Regions from separate parts of the Marinobacterium marisflavi genome, predicted to be linked through region 1. Evidence: predicted binding sites of a transcription regulator. Region 1 holds the regulator's gene; the other holds the start of a gene.
The links. The regulator sigma-54, encoded in region 1, starts transcription at its own class of promoters, with help from an activator protein. The targets are predictions, from matches to a motif close to TGGCACNNNNNTTGCTNT.
Positions count from the first base shown of each region.

Region 1 (5,914 bases):
CCCCAGAGGATACGACGTTCGCGGGGAGGGGATTTTTCCAGCAGATGCGCAACCTCTACGGGACGCATGCCGCGGTTAATCATAAAACGGATTTCCCGATGCTGATTGGTCTCGAGGGCGGTCGACAGCGATTCTAGATCGATCTGATTATCGTCTGTGCTCATCATTCGTCCCTCAGAGCGAGTGGCTTAAGAGTCTCTTAAGGCACTACTCCTCTTCATCAAAGCGGTTATTAATTAGCGCTGTCACAGCGTCCATTGCTGCCGCCTCATCCTCACCGTTGGTGATGATTTTGAGTTCTGTCCCTTTGGAGGCAGCCAGCATCATTACGGCCATTATACTCTTAGCATCGACCTCGCGACCCCCTTTATCGATACGAATGTCGCAAGCGAAGGAGCTAGTGGTGCCGATCAGTTTAGCGGCGGCTCGAGCGTGCAGCCCAAGCTTGTTGATGATCGTGATCTCTTGTTCAATCATAGAGTTAATTCAGCTCTCGGTGGCGCACCTGCACATTATCCATATGCTCTTTGAAATAACCAGCAAGTTGTTCAGCGACAAACACAGAACGGTGCTGACCGCCAGTGCAGCCAATACCCACGGTGACATAGCTGCGATTGTTACTTTTGAAACCGGGTATCCAGCTCTCGATGAATGAGCGTATATCTTCAATCATCTTCTTCACCTCAGGTTCCTTACCCAAGAATTCGACGACCGGTTGATCCTGCCCGGTATACTGGCGCAGCTCAGGATACCAGTAGGGGTTGGGTAGAATTCTAACATCGAAGCTGAAATCTATATCCAGTGGCACGCCATGCTTGAAACCGAAGGACTCAAACTGCAGTGCCAACGTCTGTTCAGCCCTTTGGGCGACCCGATCTTTTATTGTGTCGCGCAGTTGGTAGAGTGTTAGCTGCGTGGTGTCGATCTGAAGGTCAGCAGCGGAAACGATGGGTTCGAGTAGTGACTTTTCAAGTTGAATAGCTTGTTCGAGAACAATCTCGTCGGTACTCAGCGGATGTTTTCTTCGAGTAGCAGAGTAGCGTTTGAGCAGGGACTCTTCCGAGGCGTCTAGAAAGACAATCTCGAACGACAGATCCGACGCCTCTCTGAGACGCACAACAACCTCTTCGAATCGCTTCAAATCTGCAAACTGATTACGAGCATCGATGCCGACCGCAATTCGCCGTGGGCCATTTGAGTTGGAATTCATTTGATCGACTAGCATCGGCAGCAAACTGGCAGGCAGGTTATCGATGCAGTAGAAACCCACATCCTCCAGTGCCTGAAGTGCAGTGGTTTTACCCGATCCGCTGCGTCCGCTGATTACTACGAGTCGCATCTTAATTATCTCTAGGCTCTAGACAGGGATTGAGCGTTGTTGAATAGCGCATCACTGTTGGGACTCTGGCGCAGTTCGTTAAGCGCTTTCGGGTTGCTGAATAGTTCAGCGAGGCCCGCTAGCGTTTTTAGATGCTCATCGTTGCCGTCGTCCGGAACGATCAAAGCGCAGATTAGGTCGACGGGTTGGCTGTCTATCGCATCAAAGTCGATGGGTTTAGTCAGTGTCAGCAACGCAGCAGCCGGTTTGTCGGCTCCGGCAATGCGACAGTGGGGAATCCCAACCCCTGACCCTAGGCCTGTGCTGCCTAAGCGTTCGCGGTTAAGTAGTCCAGAAAAAATAGTGTCAGCATCGGTGCCATTAACGGAAGTGGCCAGCATCTCGCTGGCCACCTCTAAGACACGCTTTTTGCTAGCAATGTCAGCACCCTGTTGGGTCGCTGAACTGATTAGCAGTTCTCCAAGTTGCATTGTCTATTACTTCACTTATTTGTGTGATTTCATTTTCTCTTTGTGCTTGATGATCTGGCGGTCAAGTTTGTCCACCATCGCATCAATCGCGGCATACATATCATCGTGCTCATGTGAGGCGACAACCTGACCGCCGGCCAAATGAATATCGGCCTCAGCTTTCTGACCCTGCTTCTCCACGCTAAGGGTAACCTGAGCACTCTGGATGTTGTCGAAGTGGCGCTCTAGTTTGTCAAATTTGGTACGCACGTATTCGCTCATGCTTTCAGTCAGCTCTACATGATGTCCGGTGATGTTAATTTGCATATGACTTCTCCTCGTACCGGGCGGAATAGGGTAGAGGCCCGCCCTGCCTCAAAAAATCTATTGCGAAACCAGTCGTTTGCGTTCATTTGACGGTGGTATGTTCAATACCTCACGATACTTTGCAATTGTCCGTCTGGCTACATTGAAACCTTGATCTTCAAGTATTTTGGCTATCTTGCTATCGCTCAGGGGCTTACGGCTATCTTCATCATCGACCAGCTTACGGATGACAGCGCGGATGGCTGTCGATGAAGCCGAACCGCCATCGACTGTGCTGATGTGGCTAGAGAAGAAGTACTTCAGTTCGAAGACGCCGCGTGGCGTATGCATGTACTTCTGCGTAGTGACACGTGAGATCGTTGATTCGTGCATCTCTACCGCCTCAGCGATGTCATGCAAAACCAGCGGTACCATCCCCTCATCACCGCGCTCCAAGAAGCCGATCTGTTTGGCAACAATCTGTGAGGCGACTTTCAGCAGGGTTTCGTTACGACTCTGTAAACTCTTCAGGAACCAACGCGCCTCTTGAAGGTTATCGCGTAGGTACTGGTTCTGTGCGCTGGTATCACCGCGCTTGATCAAGTCCGCATACTGATCGTTGATTCGGAGTTCTGGCGACACTTCGCTATTTAAGCTGACCACCCAATCCCCTTGTACTTTACGTACCAGCACATCAGGAATGACATACTCGGCCGCATTCTCGGTGATAATCGAGCCGGGGTGTGGGTTAAGTGTTTGAATTAGTTCAATAACGGCTTGAAGGCTATCTTCCTTAATCCGCATCCGACGCATAATTGATTTATAGTCGCGGTTGCCCAAAAGCGCCAGATAATCACGGCACAATCTCAACGCCTCTGGGCGCAGAGGGGTATCAGGAGAGAGCTGTTTGAGCTGAATCGTCAGGCACTCGCTCAGGTCGCGTGCAGCGACCCCAGGAGGGTCGAACTGCTGTAGTCGGTGCAACACCGCCTCGACTTCGTCCATCTCGACATCCATGAACTCTTCAGGGTACTGCTCCTGACACTGCAGCAGAATATCGCCGCAGTCGGTTGTCAGGTAGCCGTCGCCGTCGATAGCATCAATGAAAGCCTCAGCGATAAAACGATCCAACTCGCTCATACGAGTCAAGTTGAGCTGCCAGCTTAGGTGATCTTGCAGCGTGTCTTGCAGCGTGTCGTTATCGCCGGGCGTCCAGTCATCGTCGCGCGTTGCCGTGCTTGTGGTGGTGCTGGTTTGGTAAGTGTCGTCCCATGAGCTATCTGTCGCCAGCTCATCGGGTATCCCCTCATTCCAGTCGCTATCGGTTTGACTAGAGTCCGGCTGATCATCCCAGTCATTGCTGCTCAGCTCGCTCTCTGCGGAGGAGTCAATTTCGTCACTGGCTTGCGTACTGACTTCGGCAGAGTCACTGCTGGCTACTGATTCTGATTCGCTGGAATTCGTTTGGACGTCGCCCTCATCCTCCTCAGCTACTTCAAGCAGCGGATTGGATTCAAGCGCATTCTGTATCTCAGTCTGTAGCTCCAGTGTGGAGAGCTGCAGCAGGCGGATCGCTTGCTGAAGCTGAGGCGTCATCGTTAATGACTGGCCTATTTTTAGCTGAAGAGACTGTTTCATAATTCTTTATTCACTTAAACGAGCCAGGACAATTACAGCCTAAACTCGTCCCCTAAATATGCCTGACGCACCTGCGGATTGGCTAATATCGCCTCAGCGTTGCCCTCAGCGAGAATGCGTCCCTCACTTACAATATAGGCGCGTTCACAGATATCGAGAGTCTCGCGCACGTTGTGGTCGGTAATTAGTACACCGATGCCGCGATCTTTCAGGTGGCGAATTGTCTGTTTTATGTCGCTGACTGAAATTGGATCGACGCCGGCAAAAGGTTCATCTAGTAAGATAAATTTCGGATCATTGGCCAACGCACGGGCTATCTCCACACGTCGGCGTTCACCGCCAGAGAGCACCATCCCTTTGGAGTCGCGTATATGGGTGATATGGAACTCTTCAAGTAGTGCTTGAGCCTTCTCTTCACGCTGCGCCTGAGTCAGATCTTTGCGTGTCTCCAGAATGGCCATTAGATTATCGTAGACACTTAGCTTGCGAAACACGGAAGCTTCTTGTGGCAGATAGCCGACGCCCAAGCGGGCGCGCTGATGTATGGGTAGGCGAGTGATGTCATCCTGCTGGAGTCGTATGGCACCTCGATCAGCAGAAATTAGACCGACGATCATGTAGAAACAGGTGGTTTTCCCAGCACCATTGGGACCAAGCAGCCCGATAATCTCGCCTTGCTCAACGCTGAGTGAGACATCTTTGATCACTTCACGGCCGCGGTAAGCTTTAGCCAGAGCGTTAGCTTCCAGTCTGATCATGAACCCGAATCACTGCGTGGCTGAATGACCATGCGAACACGTTTGTCGGATTTGCTGTCACTGAAGGCGTCTACCAGAGCTTTCTGCATATCGTAATTGATACGAGCACCGGTAAACTCATCGCCGGCCTGGGTTACCTTGGCGTCACCGATAATCTTCAGTAACTGCGTGCCGACCCCGTAATCGAGCTTATCGCCCGTCGCGACGGTGACGGCCTGCTCCTCAGAGGGCTGCTGCTCAAAATAGGCAGGTGTGCCATCTGAGATGATCTGATCCACATTGCCTTCGGCATCACGACGCAACTCAACGCGATCGCCTCGCAGGATCATGCTGCCTTGGGTTATATCAACATTGCCGGTGTAGACAGTGATGCCCGTATTGTCGTCGATACTGGCGCGGTCAGCTGCCACGTAGATCGGCTGGTCGCGATCGCTCTCAAGTGCGAAACTGCTGGCGCACAAACAGCCGAGAAGGGCAGCGGTAGAGAGTTTAACGGTTTTCAGTTGCAACATAGTTGCCCCTTACTGTTGATAACAGTTCCATGCGGTTCTCGGCAGTATAAAACTCCATACCAATTGCCCGCGTTTCACCCGAGCTACTGGTGATCTCTACAGGGTCTTCAGTGACCGCCAGCTCGCTATTCGGGAAATAGGTCAGGCTTGGCGTGAACATTGCAACAGCCTGATCTGTCTCTGGATTATGGTGAAGCTCCACCTGTTCCGCAAGGTCTAGGCGGCTGTTATCGTCCTGATAGGTTGCTCGCATCGCACTCAAGGTGTGCGTAACCTCTTGCGATGGCTTGAAACCGACAGAGTAGGGGCGTGTCAGTTCGCTTTCGCGCCGCCCCTCGAAATGGGTAATCGTCTGCGCATCAGTGACCGAGCTGCGTTTGCCGTTAAGGTCGTAGCGAGTTAGCAAAGCCTCGTTGACAAACCAGTCGATGCGTCGGTCGCTGTCTGTGAGGGTCTGCTGAGTCTCGCTACTTCGAAAGCCGAACTGCCACACCAGGAGCAGGGCAAGCACCAGCAGTGAGGCGACAATCAGACGCAGACGATTAAGTGAGATCAAAGATAGCGCTCCAGGGCTGCATCGAGCTTGCCTTGAGCGGCGAGGATTAGATCACAGAGCTCGCGAACAGCACCTGCTCCACCTGGTTTGTCGCTGATCCAGTCAGCATGTTGACGCACCAGCCAGTATCCATTGGGGACTGTTGCACCAAACTGACTCGCTCGAATGGCACTGAGGTCAGGAAGGTCGTCACCGATATAGGCGGTGTTACTGGCGCTGTAACCCGTACGCTCCCAGAGCTCCTGCAGTGCGATCAGTTTATCTTCACGGCCCTGCTGGGTGTAGTTGATCCCGAGGCTCTCAGCACGCAGTTTCACCTGCGGCGAGCTGCGACCGGTAATGATCGCTGTCTCAAC
Region 1 is NZ_OZ457898.1:1,082,628-1,088,541, forward strand. It holds gene mgtE (magnesium transporter) at 1-164, opposite strand, end outside; gene AC1WNR_RS05335 (HPr family phosphocarrier protein) at 208-477, opposite strand; gene rapZ (RNase adapter RapZ) at 482-1,339, opposite strand; gene AC1WNR_RS05345 (PTS sugar transporter subunit IIA) at 1,351-1,809, opposite strand; gene hpf (ribosome hibernation-promoting factor, HPF/YfiA family) at 1,825-2,115, opposite strand; gene AC1WNR_RS05355 (RNA polymerase factor sigma-54) at 2,173-3,732, opposite strand; gene lptB (LPS export ABC transporter ATP-binding protein) at 3,765-4,490, opposite strand; gene lptA (lipopolysaccharide transport periplasmic protein LptA) at 4,487-5,002, opposite strand; gene lptC (LPS export ABC transporter periplasmic protein LptC) at 4,980-5,558, opposite strand; gene AC1WNR_RS05375 (KdsC family phosphatase) at 5,555-5,914, opposite strand, start outside.

Region 2 (5,914 bases), 880 kb from region 1:
CTTCATCTTATCAAGAGTCAGGATAGAGAAGACTACCAGTACGCCACCCAGCGCACCAAAGATGTGAGCCTGAAGTGCAGAAGGAGTAGAAGGTTCAGCTGTAATAGCTACCAGACCAGCCAGCGCACCGTTCAGTGCCATTGTCAGGTCAGCTTTGCCGAATAGCATGCGAGCTACGATCAGGGCAGCAACAGCACCGCCTGCGGCAGCAGCGTTAGTGTTCATGAAGACAACTGCGACAGCGTTTGAGTTCGCAACATCAGAAGTCGCCAGAACCGAACCACCGTTGAAGCCAAACCATCCCAACCACAGGATGAATGTACCCAGGGTAGCCAGTGGCAGGTTAGCACCTGGGATCGCATTGATCTCACCGTTCTTGCCGTACTTGCCTTTACGAGCACCCAGTACCAGAACACCCGCCAGAGCAGCAGCTGCACCAGCCATGTGTACGATGCCTGAACCTGCGAAGTCAGAGAATCCGAGGTCACCCAGAGTGTACATGCCAAAGACAGCGTTGCCGCCCCAAGTCCATGAACCCTCCATAGGGTAAATGAAACCAGTCATGACAACTGCGAAGACTAGGAATGCCCAAAGCTTCATACGCTCAGCAACTGCACCCGAGACGATAGACATAGCCGTTGCGACGAATACCACCTGGAAGAAGAAGTCTGCCGATGGCGCATAGGTTGCAGGCTCGTCACCGGAGAAGCCATCGCCAGTGATACCGGACAGGAAGTACTCGCCGCCGTACATGATTGCGTAGCCGCTGACGAAGTACATGATAGAAGCGATCGCGTAGAGCGCGATGTTCTTGGTTAGAATTTCAGTTGTGTTTTTAGAACGGACCAGACCTGCTTCGAGCATCGCGAAGCCAGCAGCCATCCACATGACTAGGGCACCACACACCAGGAAGTAGAAGGTGTCTAGTGCATACTTGAGCTGAGTTACATCCACAGCTGTTGTGTTGAGCATCTCTTCCATTGTTCAGTCCTCCAATGGCAGCAAAATTAAAGTGCGTCGTTGCCGGCTTCGCCGGTACGGATGCGGATAACCTGTTCCAGCTCAGAGACAAAGATCTTGCCGTCGCCGATCTTGCCGGTGTGAGCTGCTTTAGTGATCGCCTCGACAACCTGATCTACCAGCTCGTCAGAGACAGCAGCGTCTAAACGAACTTTAGGGAGGAAGTCGACAACATACTCGGCGCCCCGGTAGAGCTCGGTGTGGCCCTTCTGGCGGCCGAAGCCTTTAACTTCTGTGACGGTGATGCCCTGCACACCAATCTCTGACAGTGCTTCACGCACGTCGTCGAGCTTGAAGGGCTTGATAACGGCTGACACTAATTTCATGTCTGTTCTCCTTAGAAAGAAAATCGGTCTTTTTCGAATTCGTATGTCTGGGATTGCGTAAGTCGTGCCAACTATTAATAAAATTATTTATAAACAATGAGTTATAAGTGTTTTTATGCGTGGGGAAAGTTCTTAGGAAAAAGTCTGTGCACCTTTTTGGAGAGTGATGCGTGCACATATTTGGTGCGCGCACTATTTTGGTGCATTGCGAGATGGTGCAGACAGCCTGTGTATTCAATTGGGGGGTGTGGCTAGCGGCTGGTATACTGTGTGCTCTTTTTTGGCGTTTTTTCTGGAGATGAAAAAGATGATCGATCCCAAGGTTTTCGAGTCAATCAGTGCTGGAATGGCGCAGTTCATGCAATCTCGACCAGATCTTCCGGGGCAGGAGATGCTACAGCAGCAGATCAAGCAGATGTTGCAGAGCAGTTTTTCTAAGCTAGATCTGGTGACCCGGGATGAATTTGATGCCCAGGCGGCTGTTCTGAGTCGAACCCGAGAGAAACTTGAGCAGCTCGAAGCGCAGGTTGCCGCTCTTGAAGCGCGCCTGAATGAGCAGCAGTAGGCTTCTAGCTGCAGCTTAAAAAGCGGCTTTAATAACAGGGTCCAGATCTGCTGCTACACTGAAAAGCAGTTCTGAACAGAGACACAAGGATGGTGTCATGGCCCTAGCTAAACTAAAAACCCGGGCGCAGCTCGGTATCGATGCACCGCTGGTAAGCGTTGAGGTGCACCTCTCCGGGGGACTCCCCCACTTCACAATTGTTGGCCTAGCTGAAACCGCTGTCCGCGAAAGCCGTGAGCGGGTGCGCAGCGCGCTGTTGTTATCCGGTTTCGATTATCCTCAGCGGCGCATCACTGTGAGTCTGGCACCGGCAGATATCCCCAAAGAGGGTGGCCGATTCGACTTGGCGATCGCGTTGGGTATTTTGCAAGCCTCGAACCAGATCAATAGCGCTCATCTGCAGCAGTTGGAGCTCTATGCCGAGCTTGGGTTAGACGGCCAGTTGCGTCCGGTATCAGGTCTGTTCCCAGCGCTGCTGGCCTGTCAGCAGAGCGATAGCGCTGCCGTTGTTGCGCCCGAACAGTACGCAGAGGCCGGGTTGGCGGGCTGTTCGGTGCTGAGTGGGGTTGCCAATTTGTTGGAGCTTTGCCATCGTCTGCAGCAGGCTGACATCGAAACTCAGCAACCAGATCCGGCTCTGTGCGGCGCTGAAAATGCCGAGCACGCCTCCCAAGAGCTGTCGCAGATTCGCGGGCAACTGAGTGCGCGCTTTGCGCTAGAGCTGACAGCAAGTGGAGCACACAATTTACTGATGCAGGGCCCGCCAGGCAGTGGCAAAAGCCTTCTAGCGCATGCGTTACCGGGTATTCTGCCACCGCTGACACCGCAACAGGCGCGCGAAGCCGCTGCACTGCACTCGATCACCGGTAAGCCGATAGATTCGCTCTTTGCAGGCCTGCCACCGATTCGATCGCCGCACCACAGCGCTTCGGCTACTGCCATTATTGGGGGTGGCTCGATCCCTCGCCCAGGAGAGGTGTCGCTGGCCCATAATGGTGTGCTATTTCTCGATGAGGTGGCGGAGAGTTCACGCAGTACACTGGATATGTTGCGCGAACCACTGGAAACGGGCGCGGTCACGATAGCGCGGGCTAAAGCACGTTTTACCTTTCCTGCTCGCTTTATGCTGATTGCGGCGCTCAATCCCTGTCCTTGTGGCTACTACGGCGACGGCAGTGACCGCTGTGTCTGCGCGCTAACCGCGATTGAGCGTTATCAGGCGCGTCTCTCAGGCCCTTTGCGAGATCGCTTTGATCTGCAACTCACATTGGAGGCAGTTGATCAGGAGGATCTGATTCGAGCATCTCAACCGATGGAGGGCAGCGCTGATGTGCGAGCGAGGGTATCGCGAACCCGAGAAGTACAACTTCAGCGTCAGGGGTGTCTCAATTCACAATTAGATATGGAGGCGGTGCAGGCACTGCTGAGTCACTCAGAGCCGCTGCAGCAGCTCTATATTGATGCCAGCTCTAAGCTCAAGCTCTCCGCCCGAAGCACCCACCGATTGTTGCGCGTGGCGCGGACGCTAGCCGATATGCAGCAAGCTCAGCATATAGAGGAGTCACACTTGTTGCAGGCGCTGAGCTATCGTCATTAGCTTAGGTCACTGGCATTGGGAATGCCCGGCTGAGGGTGTAAACTTGTCGCCCGCATAACACTGCCGAGTACACTGCATGTCACGACTCAATCCACGCCAAAAAGAAGCTGTCGAATATATCGGCGGGCCGCTGTTGGTGCTGGCCGGTGCAGGTTCGGGCAAAACCAGTGTAATCACCCGCAAGATCGCCTACCTAATCGAAACCTGCGGCATCGAGGCGCGCAATATCGCTGCGGTCACATTTACCAACAAAGCAGCGCGCGAGATGAAAGAGCGTGTGCTGCAACTGGTGCAAGGGAAGGCGAGTCGCGGTTTGACGGTCTCAACTTTCCACAACCTTGGGCTCACCATCATTCGGCGTGAGCACAGAGCGCTGGGAATGAAACCGGGCTTTTCTCTTTTTGATGATCAGGATTCGCGCATCCTGATACGTGATCTACTGCTGCATCATGATGAGGATGCCGACCACGTGAATACCGTGCAGAATCAGATCTCTGCGTGGAAGAACGAGATGATCACGCCGCAGCAAGCGATCGCCCAAGCGGATGGTCCGTTAGAAGTTCTCTGCTCTCGCGCCTATGAGGCGTACGAGCGCTCGTTGCGGGCATATAATGCGGTCGATTTTGACGACCTGATACTTGTGCCCGTTCGCCTGTTCGATGAAAACCCCGAAGTTCTCACCCGCTGGCAGAATAAGATCCGCTACCTTTTAGTCGATGAGTATCAGGATACCAACCTATCGCAGTATCGTTTGGTGCGTCAGCTAGTGGGTCACCGTACGGGGCTGACTGTCGTCGGTGATGATGATCAGTCTATCTATGCCTGGCGTGGCGCGCGTCCTGAGAACTTGGCGCAACTCCAGAATGACTTTCCAAGTCTGAAACTCGTGAAGCTAGAGCAGAACTACCGCTCAACTAGCCGAATCTTGAAAGCCGCCAATACGCTTATTGCCAATAACCCGCACGTGTTTGAGAAGACCCTATGGAGTGAGATGGGCATGGGCGACCCGATTAGGGTTATTCATGTACCCCATGAGGATGCAGAGTGTGAGCGTATCGCCACTGAGATTCTAGAACGTCATATTCGAGAAAAGGCACCGTTTAAAGACTTCGCCATTCTCTACCGTGGCAACCATCAGGCGCGCTTGCTAGAGATCAAACTGCAGAACTTTAAGGTGCCCTACAAGCTCAGCGGCGGTACCTCTTTCTTCGCACGCGCGGAGATCAAAGATCTGATGGGCTATTTCAAAGTACTGATCAATCGTGATGATGACAATGCGTTCTTGCGCATCATCAACGTACCTCGGCGTGAGATAGGCCCTGCAACGCTGCTGGCGTTGGGCGAATATGCGACGGGGCGCGGTGTTAGCCTCTATGCCGCAATTAACGAAATTGGCGTTGAGCAGGTACTCAAACCTCAAGCATTAGCGCGTCTGCGAAGCTTTAGCGAGATGATGGAGCGCCTACACGATCAGTGTCAGCGCGCGAATCCTATCACCGCCATACACGACTTGATCGCTGAGATCGGTTATGAGGACTGGATCCGCTCCAACTGCTCCAGTGACGGTGTTGCCGAGAAGCGGATACAAAACGTGTGGTTCTTGGTGGAGTCGTTGAAAAACACCTTGGAGCGTCTTCAGGAGGACGAGCCGGATGCCGGTATTGAAGAGGCGATATCACGTCTCGTACTGCTGGACTTACTGGAACGCCAGGAAGAGGAGGATGACTCCGATCGCGTGCAGTTAATGACGCTACACGCCTCCAAAGGGCTGGAGTTTCCGCACGTCTACCTAATGGGTGTGGAGGAGGATCTTTTACCGCACCGCAACTCGATTGATAGCGACACAGTCGAGGAGGAGCGCCGCCTCGCTTATGTGGGTATCACACGCGCCCAGCGTACGCTGGCTCTGACGCTAGCGAGCAAACGCAAGCAGTTTGGCGAGTGGCAGAACTGCGAACCCAGTCGGTTCCTAGAGGAGCTACCTCAGGAAGATCTTGAGGTAGAGGGGAAGGGGCAGATGGACCCCGAGCGTAATCGTGCGCGGGGTAAGCAGACATTGGCTGGGCTACGAAGCCTGCTCGACGATCTCTAACCTTTTACCAGGTTCGGTAGCTCCAGACATTTCGCACAGTTATGAGCTCGGTCTCTATTTTACGAGTGGGTTGAGTGAGTACTTCGCCAGCCGCCAGGCGTATTCCCAGCTCTGCAGCGAGTGCGCCAATTTTTGATGGAAACTGTGCTGCCGTCGCTTTGATCAATGTGTCGTCCTCTTTAATGCGCAGTTTGGCCTCGGGTGCGCCATCAACGCTTACAATCATCACATCATCTCGACCGGCGGCCAGCGCCGCCTGCTCGGCGCCCATTGCGCTGGGGTCGTTGATTGCAAACACGGCATTAATCTCTGGA
Region 2 is NZ_OZ457898.1:197,970-203,883, forward strand. It holds gene AC1WNR_RS00925 (ammonium transporter) at 1-981, opposite strand, end outside; gene glnK (P-II family nitrogen regulator) at 1,008-1,346, opposite strand; gene AC1WNR_RS00935 (accessory factor UbiK family protein) at 1,654-1,911, shown strand; gene AC1WNR_RS00940 (YifB family Mg chelatase-like AAA ATPase) at 2,009-3,508, shown strand; gene rep (DNA helicase Rep) at 3,585-5,600, shown strand; gene AC1WNR_RS00950 (substrate-binding domain-containing protein) at 5,605-5,914, opposite strand, start outside.
Region 2: a site for sigma-54 is predicted at 1,399-1,416, ahead of glnK (P-II family nitrogen regulator). Genes of this name have one in related genera too.